3 regions of the Kineococcus rhizosphaerae genome follow, and region 2 is predicted to be linked to each of the others. Evidence: predicted binding sites of a transcription regulator. Region 2 holds the regulator's gene; each other region holds the start of a gene.
The links. The regulator HrcA, encoded in region 2, represses chaperone genes, less so after heat shock. The targets are predictions, from matches to a motif close to GNTNGCACTCGGNNNNNCCGAGTGCNANC.
Positions count from the first base shown of each region.

Region 1: a site for HrcA is predicted at 3,654-3,682, ahead of groES (co-chaperone GroES). Genes of this name have one in related genera too.
Region 3: a site for HrcA is predicted at 4,435-4,463, ahead of CLV37_RS17885 (FmdB family zinc ribbon protein). Genes of this name have one in related genera too.

Region 1 is NZ_PVZF01000004.1:44,339-50,836, reverse strand. Features, by position in the region: gene CLV37_RS09345 (TetR/AcrR family transcriptional regulator) at 1-84, opposite strand, end outside; gene CLV37_RS09340 (nuclear transport factor 2 family protein) at 187-597, shown strand; gene srmL (PheS-related mystery ligase SrmL) at 647-1,759, opposite strand; gene rimI (ribosomal protein S18-alanine N-acetyltransferase) at 2,016-2,456, shown strand; gene CLV37_RS09325 (class I SAM-dependent methyltransferase) at 2,449-3,624, opposite strand; gene groES (co-chaperone GroES) at 3,830-4,126, shown strand; gene groL (chaperonin GroEL) at 4,215-5,831, shown strand; gene CLV37_RS09310 (WhiB family transcriptional regulator) at 5,945-6,247, opposite strand.
Region 2 is NZ_PVZF01000002.1:252,805-259,302, forward strand. Features, by position in the region: gene CLV37_RS05365 (LLM class F420-dependent oxidoreductase) at 1-213, shown strand, start outside; gene CLV37_RS05370 (DUF4870 domain-containing protein) at 197-622, opposite strand; gene CLV37_RS05375 (DUF3097 domain-containing protein) at 645-1,511, opposite strand; gene hrcA (heat-inducible transcriptional repressor HrcA) at 1,654-2,694, shown strand; gene dnaJ (molecular chaperone DnaJ) at 2,734-3,855, shown strand; gene CLV37_RS29295 (methyl-accepting chemotaxis protein) at 3,891-4,847, opposite strand; gene CLV37_RS05395 (PAS domain-containing protein) at 4,850-5,416, opposite strand; gene CLV37_RS05400 (Gmad2 immunoglobulin-like domain-containing protein) at 5,547-6,498, opposite strand, start outside.
Region 3 is NZ_PVZF01000009.1:156,872-163,369, reverse strand. Features, by position in the region: gene CLV37_RS27730 (hypothetical protein) at 1-745, shown strand, start outside; gene CLV37_RS17900 (hypothetical protein) at 742-945, shown strand; gene CLV37_RS17895 (putative bifunctional diguanylate cyclase/phosphodiesterase) at 1,203-3,296, shown strand; gene CLV37_RS17890 (SAF domain-containing protein) at 3,299-3,970, opposite strand; gene CLV37_RS17885 (FmdB family zinc ribbon protein) at 4,081-4,407, opposite strand; gene CLV37_RS17880 (potassium/proton antiporter) at 4,538-6,028, opposite strand; gene CLV37_RS17875 (glycosyltransferase family 2 protein) at 6,075-6,498, opposite strand, start outside.

The DNA of each region.
Region 1 (6,498 bases), on a different contig from region 2:
GTCGGCGGCGTCGACGATGCGCTGCTGGACGAGGCGCCGCTTGCGCTCCACGAGGGAGGTGGGGTTCGACGGGGGGTGGGCCACGGGGGGGAAGCCTACCTTGGCCGGAATCAAGTACCAAGTGGGTCTCAGTACTGTATGGTACTGAGTACCGCCGACGCTCCGCCGGCCCGACCTGGAGTGGTGATGACCGTGAACCCCGACGACCGCCTGCAGATCCACGAGACCCTCGCCCGCCTCGCCGACGCCGTCGACGCCGGCCGGTTCGACGAGCTGGACGAGGTCTTCACCCCCGACGCGGTGTACGACATGAGCGCCACCGGTCTGGGGGTGTTCCGCGGCCGGGACGGCATCCGCGCGGCGGCCGCGGGGATGGCCCGTTCCGGACGCGCCCCGCTCGCCCACTTCGTGACCAACGTCGTCGTCACCGGGACGGACGACGGGGCGACGGTCCGCTCGAAGGGGCTGATGCTCATGCCGGACGGTCAGACCCTGGCGGTCGGCCACGACGACGTCCTGCGCCGCGACCGCGGGGCCTGGCGCCTCAGCCGCCGCACGATCACGCCCGTCCCGCGCCCCGTGGCGGCGCAGGGCTGAGCCCGCCGCGGTCCGGGGACGACGCGGCTGCGCGCCGTCCCCGTCGGCCTCACCCCCGCGGAACTCCTCCCGGGCGGGCCCACTGCGCGCGCGACCCGCGGTGGACGGCGGCGTAGACGCGGTCGCGCAGGACGTTGGCCTCGGTGTCGGTCAGGGTCCTGGACAGCGGGCGCAGCACGACGCGCAGGAGGACGTTGACCTGGCCCGGCGCGATCCCCAGCCGTTCCCGGGCCGCGACCGGCAGGTCGTCGTGCGCCGTGCTGCTCAGCACCTCGACGGTCTCCAGGTCCTCGACGTCGGGTCCCAGCGCCGTGCGCACGGCGTCGCCGAGGAGTTCGGCGTCGGTGGGTCCGTCGACGACGATCGACAGGTCGCGGCGGACGGGCGGGTTCTTCGACACCGGCCGGAACGGCAGCAGGTCCTGCAGCTGCGCGCTGACCCGCCGGTCGCCGGAACGCAGCACCCGGATGTCGTCGATCCCCTTGCGCAGCATCAGGGCCCGGTCCAGACCCATCCCCAGGGCCAGGCCGTGGCAGCGGGCGGGGTCCAGGCCGGCGGCGCGCAGGACGTGCGGGGCGGCCAGCCCGCACTCGGCCAGTTCCACCCACCCGTCGGGGGTCTCGACGTCGACCTGCAGGCCGTGCTCGGTGTACGGGTGGACGGTCGCGACGGTGCGCCACGCCGCACCGGGCAGGACGGCGCCGACGAGCAGCCCCACGAACTCCTCGAGGTCCGCGACCCGGAGGGGTTTCCCGCCGACCCGCCACAGGTCGACCTGGTGCGGGGTCCCGACGTGCAGCCGGTCGATGGTGTCGCGGCGGTGCACCATGCCCGGCAGGGCCAGCAGGAGGTCGCGGGGCGGGGTTCCCCCGAGCGCCCGCAGGGCGGGGGGAACCCCCGCGCTCGTGTGGCTGCGCAGCATCATCGCCCCGCTCACGTAGTGCGTGTAGCGGGCGTCGCGGGTCACGGCGTCGGGCGCGTACCCGAGGTGGTCGTAGTTGTCCGCGACGGCCACGACGGGGTGGCGGCGCTGGACGTCGAGGTCGCACCCCCAGGCGTCCACCAGGGTCGCGAGGACGTCGTCGAGCAGGAGTTGCAAGGCGTGCGGGCCGTGCGCGGGGTTCGTGAGGTCACGGAGGTCGAGAGCGTGCCAGAGGTCCACGGGGTTTCCTTCCCGTCGGTCGGGTGGTGGTCGACACCCCCGGCCGGCGGCCCCGCGTCAGGGCTCGCGGCAGACCGCAGCGCCCCCGCGGCTGCTCGGCAGCCGGGGGCGGGTAAACGAGTTCTGCGCCACGTCCCGACCGTACCCCGTCCACCCCCCGCGCTCAACGCACGCTCCGGACCCCGGGACGCGCCCGGTGGGGTCCCGACGTGCGCGCTGCGCGGGCAGCGGTCCGGGCCGCACCTACCCTGGACCCGTGGAACTGCAGGAGATGCGCTGGTGGCACGTCGCCGACGTGCACGCCCTCGAACGCGACCTCTTCGGCGCCACGGCGTGGTCGGTGGAGTCGTTCTGGGGCGAATTGGCCCAGCCCAACCGGAGTTTCCTCGTCGCCCTCGAGGGCGAGGAGGTCGTCGGGTACGGGGGCGTGATGGTCAACGGCGCCGACGCGGACGTCCAGACGATCGGCGTCGCGCGGGACCACCAGGGCCGGGGCACGGGACGCGGACTGCTGCGCGCCCTGCGGGCCGAGGCCGTGGCGGCGGGGGCCACGCACCTGCTGCTGGAGGTCCGCGCCGACAACTCACCCGCGCAGAACCTCTACCGCAGCGAGGGTTTCTCCCAGATCGCCCGCCGGGCCCGCTACTACCAGCCCGACGACGTCGACGCCCTGGTCCTGCGGGCGCGCATCAGCTGACGGGTTCGACCACCAGCACGCTCTGCCTGCCCCGCAACCGCGTCAGCACGATCGTCGCCGCCCGGGACCCCTTGAGCGCCAGCTGCCGGCGCAACTGGTCGGGGTCCACGGCGGTGCCGCGCTTCTTCACCGTCACCGGCCCGACGTCCAGCGCGCGCAACCTCGAGCGCAGCGCCTTGAGCCCGAAGGGCATGACCTCCAGGACCCGGAACGAGCGCGCGAACTCCGACGAGGCCGCGGAGTCCGTCGTGACGTAGGCGATGGTCTCGTCGACGAGCCGGCCGCCGAGGTCGGCGGCCACCCGCCCGACGAGCCCGGCGCGGATGACGGCCCCGTCGGGTTCGTGCAGGAAACTCCCGACCTCGCCCACGGTGGCCTCCGGCAGGTCCCGGGAGTCGAGCTCGACGACGGAACCCGACCGGACGACGCGGGCGCTGCGGGCCACGCCCGGCCGCGCGAGCGGCCCGCACCACAGCGCGCACTCGACGACCTCGCCGTCGACCGACGTCCACTGCGCCTCGGCCCCGACGGGCACCAGGTCGTGGGGCAGGCCCGGCGCGAGCTTGGCGCCCGTGGCCGGGACCCGCTGCGCGGTGGTGAGCACGAACGACAGGGGCGGGGAGGTCGCCTCGGGGTCGAAGACCCGGCGCCCGCCCGACGTGCGCCGGGCGGGGTCGAACCACGCGCCCTCGCCGCCGGACAGCTCGTCGACGATCCCGGCGGTGACGTCCTCGCAGCGCACCGGCACCCCGAGGTTGTGGGTCGCCACCGCGGCGGTCACCGGGTCGGCGTCGACGGGCAGCACCGTCAGCCCCGCGTCGAGGAAGGCGAGGGAGTCCGCGCCCACGCCGCAGCCGAGGTCGGCGACCCGGGACACCCCGGCCGCGGCGAACCGGCGCGCGTGCTCGGCGGCCACCACGGCGCGCGTCGCCTGCTCGGCCCCGGCGGCGGTGAACAGCAGCGACGCGGCGCGGGGGCCGAACTTCGCGGCCGCGCGCGCCCGCAGCCGCGACTGGGTCGTGGCCAGGGCCGCGAGCGCCGGGTCGTGGCCCTCGCGGCGCAGCCGGGCGGCGAGGGCGACGGGGTCCTCGGTGGTCGTGCCCGCCAGCTCGGCGAGCAGGGCGAGGCCCGCGGGGGACAGCAGCGCCTCGACGTCCGCGGTGTTCACCCGGTAGATGCTGCCAGGAGGCCCCCGCACCTGGCACTCGCCTGCCCTGAGTGCTAACGTCTCGCGCAGCGTCGGTGGCACTCCCCACGGGGGAGTGCCAACGGGGCAGCGGCCGAACGGCACCCGCGACGACGTGCGTCCGCTCCCCACCCCACCGACCGTCCCGTACGCCAGTTCGCTGAAGCAGAAGGGGAGGGCCGCACCAGTGTCGGTCTCCATCACTCCGCTCGAGGACCGCATCGTCGTCAAGCCGCTCGACGCGGAGCAGACGACCGCTTCCGGTCTCGTCATCCCGGACACCGCCAAGGAGAAGCCCCAGGAGGGCGAGGTCCTGGCCGTGGGCCCGGGTCGCGTGGACGACAACGGCAACCGCGTGCCGGTCGACGTCGCCGTCGGCGACAAGGTCATCTACTCCAAGTACGGCGGCACCGAGGTCAAGTACGGCGGCGACGAGCTGCTGATCCTCTCGGCGCGCGACGTCCTCGCCAAGGTCGCCAAGTAAGCGACCCGAGGTCCTGACGCCCCGGGCACCCGATCTCGGGTGCCCGGGGCGTCCCTCGTTGCGCACGCAGACACGGAAGGAAGAAGACATGGCCAAGCAGCTCTCGTTCGACGACAAGGCCCGCAAGTCCCTCGAGCGCGGTGTCGACGCCCTCGCCAACGCCGTCAAGGTGACCCTGGGGCCCAAGGGCCGCAACGTCGTCATCGACAAGAAGTGGGGGGCGCCGACGATCACGAACGACGGCGTCACCATCGCCCGCGAGGTCGAGCTCGACGACCCGTACGAGAACCTCGGCGCGCAGCTCGCGAAGGAGGTCGCCACCAAGACGAACGACGTCGCCGGTGACGGCACCACCACCGCGACCGTCCTGGCCCAGGCCCTCGTCAAGGAAGGCCTGCGCAACGTCGCGGCCGGCGCGGCCCCCTCGGGTCTCAAGCGCGGCATCGACGCGGCCGTCGAGGCCGTCAACGACAAGCTCCTGTCGCTGGCCCGCGACGTCGACGGCAAGGGCGACATCGCCCACGTCGCGACGATCTCGGCCCAGGACGCGACGGTCGGCGACCTGCTCGCCGACGCGTTCGACAAGGTCGGCAAGGACGGCGTCATCACGGTCGAGGAGTCCTCCACGACCGCCCTCGAGCTGGACTTCACCGAGGGGATGCAGTTCGACAAGGGCTACATCTCGCCGTACTTCGTGACCGACGCCGAGCGCCAGGAAGCGGTCCTCGAGGACGCCTACGTCCTCGTGCACCAGGGCAAGATCTCCACGGTGCAGGACCTGCTGCCGCTGCTGGAGAAGGTCCTCAAGGCCGCCAAGCCGCTGCTGATCATCGCCGAGGACGTCGACGGCGAGGCGCTGTCGACCCTGGTCGTGAACAAGATCCGCGGCACCTTCAACGCCGTCGCGGTGAAGGCCCCCGGCTTCGGCGACCGCCGCAAGGCGATCCTGCAGGACATCGCGACCCTGACCGGCGCGCAGGTCGTGGCCGAGGAGGTCGGCCTCAAGCTCGACCAGATCGACCTCGACGTCCTCGGCACCGCCCGCCGCATCACGGTCACCAAGGACGACACGACGATCGTCGACGGCGCCGGCTCGGCCGACGACATCGCCGGTCGCGTCGCCCAGATCAAGGCCGAGGTCGAGCGGACCGACTCCGACTGGGACCGCGAGAAGCTCCAGGAGCGCCTCGCCAAGCTGTCCGGCGGCGTCGTCGTCATCAAGGTGGGCGCGCACACCGAGGTCGAGCTCAAGGAGAAGAAGCACCGCATCGAGGACGCCGTCTCCGCGACGCGCGCCGCGATCGAGGAGGGCATCGTCGCCGGCGGCGGCTCGGCCCTGGTGCACGCCGTCTCCGTGCTCGAGGACGACCTCGGCAAGTCCGGCGACGAGGCGACCGGTGTCGCCCTCGTCCGCAAGGCGGCCTCCGAGCCGCTGCGCTGGATCGCCGAGAACGCCGGCCTCGAGGGCTACGTCGTCGTCGAGAAGGTCCGCTCCCTCGAGCCCGGTCACGGCCTGAACGCGGCGACCGGCGAGTACGTCGACCTGCTGGCCGGCGGTGTCCTCGACCCGGTCAAGGTCACCCGTTCGGCCCTGCGCAACGCCGCGTCGATCGCGTCGATGGTCCTGACCACCGACACCCTCGTCGTGGACAAGAAGGAGGAGGAGCCCGCCGCTGCGGGCCACGGCCACGGCCACGGCCACTGACCTCTCCGCCTGAGCACGACGAAGGGCCCGGCTCCGTGGGGAGCCGGGCCCTTCCGCGTCCGCTGGTCACGTCCGCGCGCCGCACCACACCGCGCGCGGGTGGAGCGGGGCTGTCAGCTGACGGCGCGCAGCCCGCGGCGACGCTCGGAGGTGTAGATGGCCTCGCGGTCGTCCTCGGTGAGGCCGCCCCAGACGCCGTAGGGCTCGCGGACCTTCAGGGCGTGCTTGCGGCACTGCTCGAGCACGGGGCAGCCGCCGCAGATCGCCTGCGCGGCCGCGTCGCGGTTGCGGCGGGCGGGGCCGCGCTCGCCCTCGGGGTGGAAGAAGAGGTTCGGGTCGGCCTCGCGGCACGACCCGTCGAGCTGCCACTCCCAGATGTCGGCGACGGGTCCGGGGAGGCGGGAGATCTCGGCCATGGTGCGCTCCTGAGCTGGAGGGGATCTTGCTGACTGACACTGAACGTACAACCGCGCCAGAAGTTGTTCAAGCCCCGGGGGCGAACCTGTTCACGATCACCCCTCGGGACGTCCCCGGCCCGGTGCGCGATCGCGTGAACAACCTGCTGAACCAGGTGTGAACAACGTGCAGAGCATTTGTGCCGGCGCAACCCGACCGGCGGCCCGCCCGTCCTGACCAGCGCTGAACCGCTCCTGGACAAGCCTGAACA
Region 2 (6,498 bases):
GAGGTCCAGGACCTGTTCCTCGCGGGCCGCAAGGACGAGGCGGCGCAGCGGGTCCCCGAGGGTTTCCTCGAGGCCACGGCCCTGGTCGGCTCGCCCGCGCACGTGCGCTCGAGGCTGCAGGACTACGAACGGGCCGGGGTCACGACGGTCGCGCTGGCGCCGATGGGGCCCGACCCGGTGGCGGACCTGCGCGCGGTCAGCGCACCATCCTGATGATCAGCGGGTAGCGGTGGACCCGGCCCTGGTTCGCCGCGACGGCCCCCAGGATGGTGAACACCAGGGCCAGGACCCCGGGCACGACCATGAGGACGTAGGCCAGGCCGAACGTGACCAGCGCGAGGACCGAGCACACGACGAACAGCCCGATCTCGTAGATCACGAGTGAGATCGTCATGTTCAGCGCCTCGGCGCTGTGCCCGCGCACGAACCCGCTGCGGTCCTTGAAGACCAGGAAGACGATCAGCGGCCCGAGGGGCGGCAGCGTCACGAAGCTCGCCGCGATCGCGGACAGGTGCGCGAACATGCCCCACATCCGCTCGTCGGACGGCGACAACGGCGCCGGGGCGTGGTGCTGCGGCGGGTACGGGGGCCGGTTCTGCGGCGGGTGCGGAGGCTGGCTCACGGTCTCGATCCTGACGCGTCCCTCAGCGGTCCGCCAGGTCCGCGGTCACGAAGTCGACGAGTTCCTCCACCCGGCCCAGCAGCGCCGGCTCGAGGTCGGCGTAGGTGCGCACGGTCCCCAGGATCCGCTTCCAGCCGTGCGCGACGTCGGCCTGGGTGGCGTGCGGCCAGCCGAGCTCGGCCAGGACGCCGTGCTTCCAGTCCTGCCCGCGCGGGATCGTCGGCCACGTCGTCCAGCCCAGCCGCTGCGGGCGCACCGACTGCCAGACGTCGATGAACGGGTGCCCCAGGACGAGCACGTGCGGGTTCGCGCCGACCTTCGCGACGATCCGCGACTCCTTCGACCCCGGCACCAGGTGGTCCACCAGCACCCCGATCCGCCGGCCCGGCCGCGGTGCGTGGGAGCGGATCGCGGCGTCGAGGTCGTCGACGCCGTCGAGCATCTCCACGACGACGCCCTCCACGCGCAGGTCGTCGCCCCAGACCTTCTCGACGAGCTCGGCGTCGTGCCGGCCCTCGACGAGGATCCGCGAGGCGCGGGCCGTGCGGGCGCCCGCGCCGGGCACGGCGACCGACCCCGACGCCGTGCGGGTGGGCCGGACCGGGCCCGCGGCCTTCGGGGCGACCAGGCGCACCGGCTGCCCCTCGACCCAGAAGCCCGGCCCCAGCGGGAAGGTGCGGGTCCTGCCCTTCGCGTCCTCCAGGACGACGACGTGGACCCCGCCGCTCTTCTCCACGCGCACGACGGCGCCGACCCAGCCGGTGTCGACGTCCTCGACCACCAGCCCCCGCACGGCGGGCTCGTCGCGGTGCGTCGGCTTCAGGTGGGAACGGGCGTGGGGGTCGGCGGAGAGCACGTCCGCGCCGTACCTGTCGTCGTACCGGGTCACCCGGGCACGGTAACGACGCGCGAGGGGTGGACGGGGGAGGCGCCCCGGCCGCGGGAGCGCCTAGACTTGGCACTCACGGGTCAGGAGTGCCAACAGGGGTGCCACCGGGAGTGGCACCAGGATCGCCCGCAGGGAGGGACGGATGAGCGACGACCGCAGGCTCGCCGTGCTGCGCGCCATCGTCGAGGACTACGTCTCCAGCCACGAACCCGTCGGCTCGAAGACGCTCGTCGAACGCCACCAGCTGGGGGTCTCCCCGGCCACCATCCGCAACGACATGGCCGTGCTGGAGGACGAGGGCTACATCACCCAGCCCCACACCAGCGCCGGCCGCATCCCCACCGACAAGGGCTACCGGCTCTTCGTCGACCGCCTCGCCACCGTCAAACCCATGAGCCCGGCCGAGAAGCGGGCCATCGAGACCTTCCTGCACGGCGCCGACGACCTCGACGACGTCGTCGACCGCACCGTGCGCCTGCTGGCCCAGATCACCCGGCAGGCCGCCGTCGTGCAGTACCCGTCCCTGACGCGGGCCACCGTCCGGCACGTCGAGCTCGTCGGCGTCGGCGGGCGCAGCGCCCTGCTCGTGCTCATCACCGACTCCGGCCGCGTCGAGCAGCGGGTCCTGGACGTGCGCTCCGCCGTCGACGTCGAGTCCCTCGGGGTGTCCCTGGCCGCGCTGCGCACCCGGGTCAACGCCACCGTCGCCGGCAAGCGGCTGCGGGAGGCCCGCGACGGGCTGACCGACCTCGTGCAGCAGACGCCGCCCGCCGACCTCGCGATCGCCGCCGAGGTGGCAGCGGCGCTCGGGGACTGCCTGACGGCCTCGCTGGAGGAACGCGTGGTCATCGCGGGCACCTCCAACCTCGTCAAGTCCGGGCCCGACCTGGCCACCTCCCTCGGCAGCGTCCTGGAGGCACTCGAGGAGCACGTCGTCCTGCTGCGCCTCGTGCAGGAGATGGCCGAGGACCCCACCGGTGAGCGCGGCGCCCTCACCGTCCGCATCGGCGCCGAGAACCTCCACCTGGGCCTCGACGGCACCTCCGTGGTCACCAGCGGGTACGGCTCGGACGGGGTGCTGGCCCGCCTCGGCGTCCTGGGCCCGACCCGCATGGACTACCCCACGACCATGGCCGCGGTGCGGGCGGTCTCCCGCTACGTCTCGCGCATCCTCGCTCAGTGATCGCCCAGTGATCAGAACCGACAGGAGAACCCCGACCTCGTGAGCGACTACTACGACGTCCTCGGCGTCTCCAAGGACGCGTCGACGGAGGACATCAAGCGCGCCTACCGCAAGCTGGCGCGCAAGCTGCACCCCGACGTCAACCCCGACGCCGGGGAGCGGTTCAAGGAGGTCTCGCAGGCCTACGAGACGCTGTCCAACCCCGACAAGCGCTCCGCCTACGACCGCGGCGGCCCCGGGGCCGGCGGCGCCCCGGGCGGTTTCGGCGCGGGTTTCGGGTTCTCCGACATCATGGACGCCTTCTTCGGCCAGGGCGGCGCCGGCGGCCGCGGGGCGGGCCCGGCCAGCCGCACCCAGCGCGGCCAGGACGCCCTCATCCGCGTCGACGTGGACCTGTCCGAGGCGGCCTTCGGCGGCGAGCGCTCCATCCAGGTCGACACCGCGGTCCTGTGCCCCACGTGCAAGGGGACCTGCTGCCAGCCCGGCACGAGCCCGCAGACGTGCGACATCTGCCACGGCCAGGGCTCGGTGCAGCGCGTCGTCCGCTCGCTGCTCGGCCAGGTCATGACGACCCAGGCGTGCCCCACCTGCCACGGGTTCGGCACGGTCCTGCCCTCGCCGTGCCTGGAGTGCTCCGGCGAGGGACGCGTCCGCGCCCGCCGCCCCCTGACGATCCGGATCCCCGCCGGCGTCGACACCGGCACCCGCATCCAGCTCGCCTCCCAGGGCGAGGTCGGCACCGCCGGTGGCCCGCCCGGGGACCTCTACGTCGAGATCCACGAACGTCCCCACCCGGTGTTCACCCGCTCCGGCGACGACCTGCACTGCACCCTGCAGGTGCCCATGACGGCCGCCGCCCTCGGCGCGACCATCCCGCTGGAGACCCTCGACGGCACCGAGGACGTCGACGTGCGCCCCGGCGCCCAGGCGGGGGAGACCGTCACCCTGAAGCAGAAGGGCGCCGAGCACCTGCGCGCCCAGGGCCGCGGGGACCTGCACGTCCAGCTCGAGGTCGTCACCCCGCGCGACCTCGACGACGAGCAGGAGGAGCTCCTGCGCCGCCTCGCCGAGCTGCGCGGGGAGGTCCGCCCCTCCGGCAAGCTCTCACCCGCCCACCAGGGGGTCTTCTCCAAGCTGCGGGACCGCTTCTCCGGGCGCTGAGGACCGGCAGGGGCCCGGCAGACCCGGCGGGGGGCTCAGCCGCGCATCCCCGCCAGGAACCCGCTGATCTGGGTGCGCAGCTCCTCGGCCAGCTGCGACAACCCGGTGGTGTCCTGCGCCGAGCCCCAGCCGGACGACCCGTCGACGGCGGTGCGCACGCCGTCGACGAGGCCGTTCATCTCCACGATGGTGCCGCCGATGCCGGTGATGGCGCGCACGGCCTCCTGGGCGTTCTGCCGGATGCTGTCGACGCGCTGGCTGACCTGCTCGGTGGCGCGCCCGGACTGGTCGGCCAGCTCCTTGACCTCGGCCGCGACGACGGCGAAGCCCTTGCCGGCCTCCCCGGCGCGGGCCGCCTCGATCGTCGCGTTCAGCGCCAGCAGCCTCGTCTGGTCCGCGATCGCGTCGATGACCGAGACGACCTGCTGGATCTCGCGCGAGGCCTCGGTGAGCGCCTGCATCGTCAGCGCCGCCTGGTCGGCCTCCTCGCTGGCCGCACCCGCGGCCGTCGCCAGACCCTGCGCGGACGCGCTGAGCTCGGTCGAGGCCGTGGCCAGCTGCTCGGAGACGCCGAGCACTCCCGCCTCGAAGTCGTCGGCCAGCGCCAGGCGCGTCGTCCGGGCCCCCTCGACGGCGGCGTTGCCCGCCTGCATCGTGGTGCGGCCGGAGTTGATCGCCGAGGCGGAGTGCCGGAACGCCCCGCCCAGGCCACCCAGCAGCAGACGACGGTGGAACCGCCCCTCGGCGGCGGCGGTCAGGACCTCCCCGGCCTCGCGCACGAAGGCGTCGGAGACGTCCAGGGAACGGTTGACCGAGGTCGCCAGCCGGGCCAGCTCCGGCACCGCGTCCGAGCCCGGCACCCCGGCCACGCGGGCCTCCAGGTCCCCGGCGGCCGCCTTCTCGCAGACCTCGGCCACCTGCCGGACGACCTCGCGGTACAGGGCCACCTCGTCGGCGGACGAACGCCCGCCACGACCGCTGAACAGCTTCACGCTCAGACCTCCTCGGGGACGATGGACCAGACGAACTCCTCGTAGGAGACGCCGCGCTCGGCGAGCACCTGCGCCAGCAGCGCGCTGGACGCCTGCACCGCAGCCTTGCCGCCGCTGTGGCGCCGCTCCTCGGCCAGCAGCCGGTCGTAGAGCGCGCTCGCGGCGCGCACCCCCTCCGCGCTGGGCTTGCGGCGGTTCGAGTGGTACCCGACGATCCGCCCGGAACGGTCCAGGCTGGGGGTGATGTGGGCCAGGACCCAGTAGTTCGCACCGTCCGCGGCGAGGTTGTTGACGTAGGCGAACAGCTCACGGCCGCTCGAGACCGTGTCCCACAGCAGCTTGAAGACGGCCTTGGGCATGTCGGGGTGCCGGATGATGTTGTGCGGCTGCCCGATCACCTCGTGCCGCTCGAAGGCGCCGACGCGCAGGAACACGTCGTTGGCGTAGGTGATGAGCCCCCGCGGGTCGGTCTTGGAGACGATGAGCTCGTCCGCCGAGAACGTCCGTTCCTGTCCCGTGGGCCGCACGGGAGCCCGTCGCTCCCGGCCCGTCGCCACCGTCGTCGTCATCTGAGCGCCTCCCGACCCGTGCTGGATCCGCAGCGTCCCGCCCCGGTGCTCCGGGACGGTGACGCTCTAGAAGGATCGGCAGCCGGTGATCGTCCTTGAGCCGTCCGGGCGACGGGCCCGGACCACCGGCTCAGCGGACCGTGACGACCTTCGTGTCGCCGACCTGCGGCGTGCCCTCACCGCCGGACTCGTCGGGGGCGAACACCGCCACCGTGTACGTGCCCGCCGGGACCTGCGCCGTGAACGAGAAGTCGCCGAACGTGCCGTTCGCCCCGGCCTGCACCGCGTTCCGCGCCACCTCCGCACCGGCGGCGTCGGTGATCGTGTACAGCAGCGTGCCCTCGAACGCCGTCCCGACGCCCTCGACCCGCACCGACCCCGTCCCCGGCGTCACCGCCGTGATCCACGCCGGGGCCTGGACGTCGGCCTGCGGCGCGCGCGAGACCGTCTGCGCCACCGCCGAGCCGAACAGGGTCGGCTGCGCCTTGCCGTCCACCCGGATCTCGACGGGCTGGTTCGAACCCGCGGCCGCCGTCACGGTGTAGACGAGCTGCTGCACCGCCGTGCTCGCGTCCGCCGTCGTCCCCGACGCCGCCGAGGCCGCCGAGGCCGCCAGGTCCACCACCAGCCGGCCGTCCGAGGCGCTCACGGTCGCGGACGGGTCCGGCGACCACGGGCTGGAGTAGTCCGGGTCGCTCGCCTTCCCCGCGAGCATGGCCCGCAGCGCGTTCGTGGCGTCGTCCTGCCCGCCGCCGGCCTCCACGTACTCCCGGAACAGCTTCGCGGGCTGCCCACCCAGCCAGTACACGGGCACGGTGCCCGCCCCGGACGGCAGCGTCCCCGACGACGCACCCGTCGTCGTCGTGTCCCCCGTGGCCACGGGCTGGGTCGTCGCGGCCGTCGCGGGCCCGGACGTCGCGCCGCTCGAGGGCGAGGGGCCCGCCGTCGTGGTCGCGGACGAGGCGGACGGGGAGGGGGACGTCGACGCGGCCACGGTGGTGACCGCGTCGTCGCCGCCGCGCTGGCTCAGGGCGAACGCCCCGCCCCCCACGACCACGGCGACGGCGGCCCCGGCGACGGCG
Region 3 (6,498 bases), on a different contig from region 2:
TGAACGCCGCGACCACGTCCTCGTCGTCACCGACGCCGTGCTGAACGGCCCGGCCCTGGGCGCTGCGGGCGAGGGCGGCGACGGCGTCCCCACGGGGCGGGCCGAGGCGTGGATGGCGTTGACGCGCAGCCGGTTGCGCACGACGCTCGTGCTCGACGACTCCGGCTGGAGCGCCGGGCGCACCGGCGAGGACGACCTCGCCGACGGCCGGGACCTGCTCGCCCGCACGGCCGTCGCCTGGGAGCGCGACGAGCTGCTGGCCGAGGAGCCGGGCGGGTCGGCGCCGGACCGCCCGGGGGCCGACGCGGTCGTGCGGGCGCTCGCCGCGGCCTGCCGCCGCGTGGGCCTGCCCGTGGAGTGCGAGGTCGGCGCGTCGCACCGCCTGGCGCTCGTCGTGCGCGACGAGCGGGCCCGCGCCGGCGTCGGGCCGGCCCTGGCCGTCGAGCTCGACGACGCGGCCTGGGCCGCGGGTGACGTCGTGGACCGTGAGGTCGACGGCCCCACCGAGCTCGAGCGCCGCGGCTGGCGCTACGTGCGGGTCCTGACGGCCGACGTGTTCGCCGACGCGGACGCCGAGGCGGGCCGTCTCGCCGCGCTGTGGCGGGACACGCTGGCCGACGCCGGTCACGAGCTGCCGTGGGTCGTCGACCTCGACCGGGCCGGACCCGCGGAGCCCGCCGACGGGGCGGTGGACGTGCGGGACGAGGACCGCACGCCCGTGCCGGCCGAGGCGGACGCGTCGTGAACGCCCGCGAGACAGGACCCGCCGCGGGACCCGCCGCGGGGCCCGTTCCCGAGCCGGCTCCCGAGCCCGAGGAGGAGCGCGAGGTGTCCCTGGAGGACGAGCGGTCCGCCGACGACCGGGACGAGGGCTGGGGCGAGCGGTCCGGGTCGGGCTTCGACGACGACTGGTACCTGTCCCAGCGCCCTCCGCACTGGGACTGACCCCGGGCGCGGCGGGGCCTCCGCAGGGCGACGACCCACTGAGGGTGACGAAAGTGTTGCCGTCGGACACAAGATGCTGACTGAAGGTTCAACCAGAATCACTCTGGGTCGAAAGTTCGAACTCCACCCGCGGCAAGCCTTCTGCCGTGCGCGTCACCCACCCCATGATGGGCGCGGAACCTCGACCGGTGTCCCCCGGTGGGGGGCCTGCGGCAGGTCCCGGCAGGCCCTCGGGCTCGGTGACGGAAGGGGTGGGGATGCAGCGCTCGGCGACCGCGCCCGCGGCCCCACGGCGACGCTCCCGCCCCGCCGGTCAGGCCCGCCCCGACGGTCGGCCCCGCGTCCCGGCGCTCACCGACCTGCCCGCCGCCGTCGCCGGCGCGGTGGCGGTCGCGCTGCTCGTCGCGGCGGGCGCGGCGGCGCTCGCCGCCCCCTCGCCGTGGCCGGTCTCCTCCTCCGCGCTCGTGCTGGCCCTCGTCGTCCTCGCCGCCGAGTCCCGGCCCGTCACGGCCCGCACCGGGGGGCGCGGGGAGGCGCTGCCGCTGTCCTGGGGCTTCCTGGTCGCCCTGGTGGCGCTCGGCCCCCTCTGCCTGGCCCTCCTGGTGCGCCTGGTCCCGGCGGTCGTGCGCGACGTGCGCCGCGGAGCCGGGCCGCTGGCCGTCGTCGTGGGAGCCGGCACCTCGGTCGCCGGGGTCCTGACCTGCGCCCTGGTCCTCACCGGGCTCCTCGGGGCGGGCACGACGACCGGGCCGGCGCTGCCGGACGCCGGCCGGTGGCCCGCCGTCCTGGCCGCCGCGGTCGCGGGCTCGCTCGTGCAGTGCTGGGCCGTCCTCGCCGGCTGGCGCCTCCTCGAGCGCGCCCCCCGGTCCCTGGTGCGTCCCGGACCGTCCTCGGGTCTCCTGCTGGTCCTGGCCGTCGTCGCCTCCGCCCCGGTCGTGGCCGTCAGCGCCGAGGGTGGCCCCTGGCTGCTGCTGCTGGTCTGCGTCCCGCTGGGCGCCGTCCTCGTCGGTGCCGCCGCCGCCCGCCGGCACGAGCGCAGCGCGGTGGTCGACGACCTCACCGGGCTGCCCAACCGCGACGCCCTGCTGGGGGCCACCTCCCGCGCTCTGCGGGGGGCCGCCCGCGCCGGGACCGGGCCGGGGCTGCTGGTCGTCGACCTCGACCACTTCAAGGACGTCAACGACACCCTGGGGCACCCCGTCGGCGACGCCCTCCTGCGGGAGGTCGGCGAACGGCTCGTCGCGCAGGCCCCGGCCGGGGCCGTCGTCGCCCGGCTCGGCGGGGACGAGTTCGGCCTCCTCGTCGCCGACGGGCTCGAGGCCGAGGGGCTCGCGCTGGCCGTGGTCGAGGAGATGTCCCGGCCGCTGCGGGTGGGGGACCTGCAGGTGCTGCTGCCGGCCAGCGTGGGGGTGGCCCTGGCGCCCGAGCACGGGACGAGCGCGCCGTCGCTGCTGCGCAGCGCCGACGTCGCCCTCTACCAGGCCAAGCGGGTCCGGGGCCGGGCGTGCACCTACGCCGGGCCCCGCGACGGGAACTCCGTCGAGCGGCTGCGGCTGCTCGGCGACCTCGGCCGCGCCCTCGACCGGGGTGAGCTCTTCGTGCGCTACCAGCCGCAGGTCGACCCGCGCACGGGGGTCGTCGTGGGCGCGGAGGCGCTGGTGCGCTGGTGGCACCCCGACCTCGGGGCCGTCGCGCCCGACCGGTTCATCCCGCTCGCCGAGCAGTCCGGCCTGGTCGAGGGGGTCACGGCCGTCGTGCTCGACCAGGCCCTGGCCGACGTCGGGCGCTGGCGCGCCGAGGGGCACCGGCTCACCGTGTCGGTGAACCTGTCGGCCCGGCTGCTCACCGACCACGACCTGCCCACGCTCGTCGCCGACGGACTGCGCCGGCACCGCGTGGACGCCTCCGCCGTCGTCCTCGAGATCACCGAGACGGGCATCGTCTCCGACCCCGCGCGCGCCCGCCTCGTCGTGCGCCGCCTGCGGGCCCTCGGGTGCGCCGTGGCCGTCGACGACTACGGCACCGGCCACTGCTCGCTGACCTACCTCACCGACCTCGAGGTCGACGAGCTGAAGATCGACCGCAGCTTCGTGACCGGGATGACCCGGGACCGGGCCCGGGCCGTCATCGTCCGCTCGACCATCCAGATGGCCCGCGAGCTCGGGCTGCGGGTGGTCGCCGAGGGGGTGGCCGACGCGGGCACCCAGCGCGTCCTGGCCGCCCTCGGCTGCCACAGCGCGCAGGGCGAGCACGTCGGTGACCCCATGACCGCCGGCGCCGTGCTCGGCCTCCTGCGCGCCCAGGGCCGGCCGGCCGCGGCCGTGCCCTCGTCCCGCACCGGCAGCGACTGACCTCACGAGCGCACCGTCAGCACGGTGTGCCCCGCCGCGGCGGCCAGCCGCGCGGCCGTGGCCGCGTCGACCGCCACCAGCACGGACGCCCCCGGCGACGACGGGGAGCCGGGCACCCCGAGCGGGCCCGAGGCGTCCGCCGGCGCCGGGACGCGCAGGACCACGACGTCCACGGCGATCCGGTCCGCCCCCGTCGCCGCACCCGTGAGGGGGTCCTCGGTGCGCGCCAGCACGTCCACGCGGGTCCCCGCGGCGAGCGAGGGGAGCAGGGCCGGGTCGCCGACGTCCACGGTCGTGGCGACCGTCCCCGCCGGTTGCCCCGTCAGCAGCGGACCCGCGGTGGTCCGGGTGTCGGTGAGGACCTCCCCGCGGCGCACGGGGGAGGCCAGCACGGCGCCGACGACCGCGCCGGGCGTGAGCAGGCCGTCCGGCAGCGAGTCGGCGGGACGGTCGGCGCGTTCGACGTCCGCCGCGGTGAGCACCGCTCCCGTCGGCAGGTCGCGCGCGGCGACCAGCACCGCGTCGAGTTCGGGGGCGGACGGCGCCAGCGCGGAGACCGCCACCCCGCCGGCGGCGGCCACCAGCCCCGCCGAGGCCCAGCGGCGGCCCAGCCGCCGGCGACGGCGGTCGAGGGGACCCAGCGGGGCGGGCGGAGCGGTCGCGATCTCGGGCACGCCCGGACGCTAGGCGCGACCGGCGGCCGCCGGGGCCCGCGCCCGACCCGGCTGTGGACGACACGCCGTCCCGGCGGCCTGTGGACACCGGGACGTCACGGGCGGGCGGCTCAGGCGGCGGAGGTGGACCCGCTCGAGCCGGCGGAGGAGCTCGACGAGGAGCTGGAGGAGCTCGACGAGGAGCCGGACGAGGCCGCCGGGGCGGACTCCTTCTTCGCGGCGGGCGTCGAGCCCGAGGAGCTCTCCGAGGAGCTGGACGACCCGCGCGAGTCGTTGCGGTAGAACCCGGAGCCCTTGAAGACGATGCCGACGTTGTTGAAGAGCTTGCGCAGCTGACCGGAGCACTCCGGGCAGACCGTCAGGGCGTCGTCGCTGAAGGACTGACGGACCTCGAAGGAGTGTCCGCAGGACTGGCAGGCGTAGGCGTAGGTGGGCACCTGTTCTCCGCAATCTCCTGGACCCCGACTGGCACTCGGGGTGTTCGAGTGCCAATGGTACTCGGCGCGCGCCACCCCCGTGGGCCCAGCGCACCCGCCGCTCCTGCGCCCGGGCGGCGGTCGCGGGACCTCAGGTGTCGCGCCACCCGGCGAGCTTGCCGTCCCGGCTGATCGCCTGCAGCCGTTCCTCCACGCGGCGCCGTTCCGCGGTGGAGGTCACGACGAGCAGGTCGTCGCCGCGGCGCAGCACCGTGCGCGGCTGCGGGACGAACGTCGTGCCCTCGCGCGCCACCAGGCTGACGTTGGCGCCCTTGGGCAGCCGCAGCTCGAAGACCTCCACGCCGTGCAGCCGGGACGTGGGCCCCACCCGCACCTGCACGACGTCGGCCGACAACGTCCCCAGCGGCGAGACCTCCACGTCCAGCTCCTGCGTGGGTGCGGCCGAGATCAGCCCGAGGCGACGGGCCAGCGGCGCCAGCGTCGGGGCCTGGACGAGGGTGAAGACCACGACGAGGACCACGACGAGGTCGAAGAGCTGCTCCGAGCCGCTGATGCCGGCCACGACGGGCACGGTGGCCAGCACGACGGGCACCGCCCCGCGCAACCCCGCCCACGACAGGAAGAGCAGCTCGGGCCGCGGCAGCCGGAACCACGCCAGGGCGGCCAGCACCGAGACCGGGCGGGCGAACAGCGTCAGCACCACGCCCACCAGCAGCGCGCCCAGCAGGGCGGCCGGCAGGCGCGAGGGGTCGGCCAGCAGCCCGAGCATGACGAACAGCCCGATCTGGGCCAGCCACCCGAACGCCTCGGCGAAACCCCGCGTCGCCTGCCGGTGCGGCAGCCGCGCGTTGCCCAGGACCAGACCGCACAGGTAGGTCGCGAGGAACCCCGACGCGTGCAGGACGTCGGCGACCGCGAACGCGCCGACGGCCAGTGCCAGCACCGCCACCGGGTACAGGCCCGCGCTCGGCAACGCGGTGCGCCGCAGCAGGAAGGCGCCCGCCGCGCCGACCCCCACCCCGACGGCCGTGCCCAGGGCGAGCTCGAACACGGCCTCGCCCAGGAAGAACCACCACGCGTGGTCGGAGTGCCCGGCCGCGACCTCCGTCAGCGCCAGCACCGCGATGACCACCGGGGCGTCGTTCAGCCCCGACTCGGCCTCCAGGATCCCCGAGAGCCTGCGCGGCAGCGGGACCGAGCGCAGCACCGAGAACACCGCCGCCGCGTCCGTGGAGGACACCACGGCCCCGACCAGGAAGGACACGGGCCAGGACGTGTGCAGCAGCAGGTGCGCGCCGGCCCCCACGACCCCGATCGAGACGGCCGTGCCCACCGTCGCCAGCGCCCCCGCGGGCGCGAGGACCCCGCGGATCGCGTCCCACCGCGTCGTCAGGCCGCCCTCGGCGAGGATCAGGACGAGGGCCCCGTACCCGAGGACCTGGGCGATCTCGGCGTCGGTGAACGGGATGCCCAGGCCGTCCTCGCCCAGGACCAGCCCGAGGGCGAGGTAGAGCAGCAGCGAGGGCAGACCGGTGCGGGTCGAGAGGCGGACCGCCAGCACGGCCAGCAGCAGCACGCCGGAGGCGAGCAGCAGGACGCGGCTGAAGTCCTCCAGGGTCATGGGGCACCGTAGCGCGAGCGGGCCCCGGGGCCCGTCGGGATCGTCCTCAGGACGCGGGCGTCCGCTCGCCCCGCAGGTCCAGGCGGGCCGGCCACCCCTGCCCCCAGTCGGCGCGCTCGTCCCACAGCGGCCGCCAGGTCCGCCCGCGGCCCAGCACGGTCTCCCCGACCGACCGCAGGGCGACGCCGGTGGCCAGCAGCCCGATCCCCAGCCGCGCCCGGGGGGCGGACCAGTGCTTGCGGGCGTACTCGGCCTTGCCGCGCAGCAGGAGCCGCTGCTTGGCCGTCTTCGTGGAGGACGACTTCCCGCCGGCGTGGACGACGACCGCGTCGGGCGTGACCGCGGGGTGGAAGCCGGCGTCGACGGCGCGGCGGTTGAGGTCGGCGTCCTCGCCGTACATGAAGAACTTCTCGTCGAACCCGCCGAGGCGGCGCCAGGTCGGCGTCGTCGTCAGGAGGAACGCGCCGCTG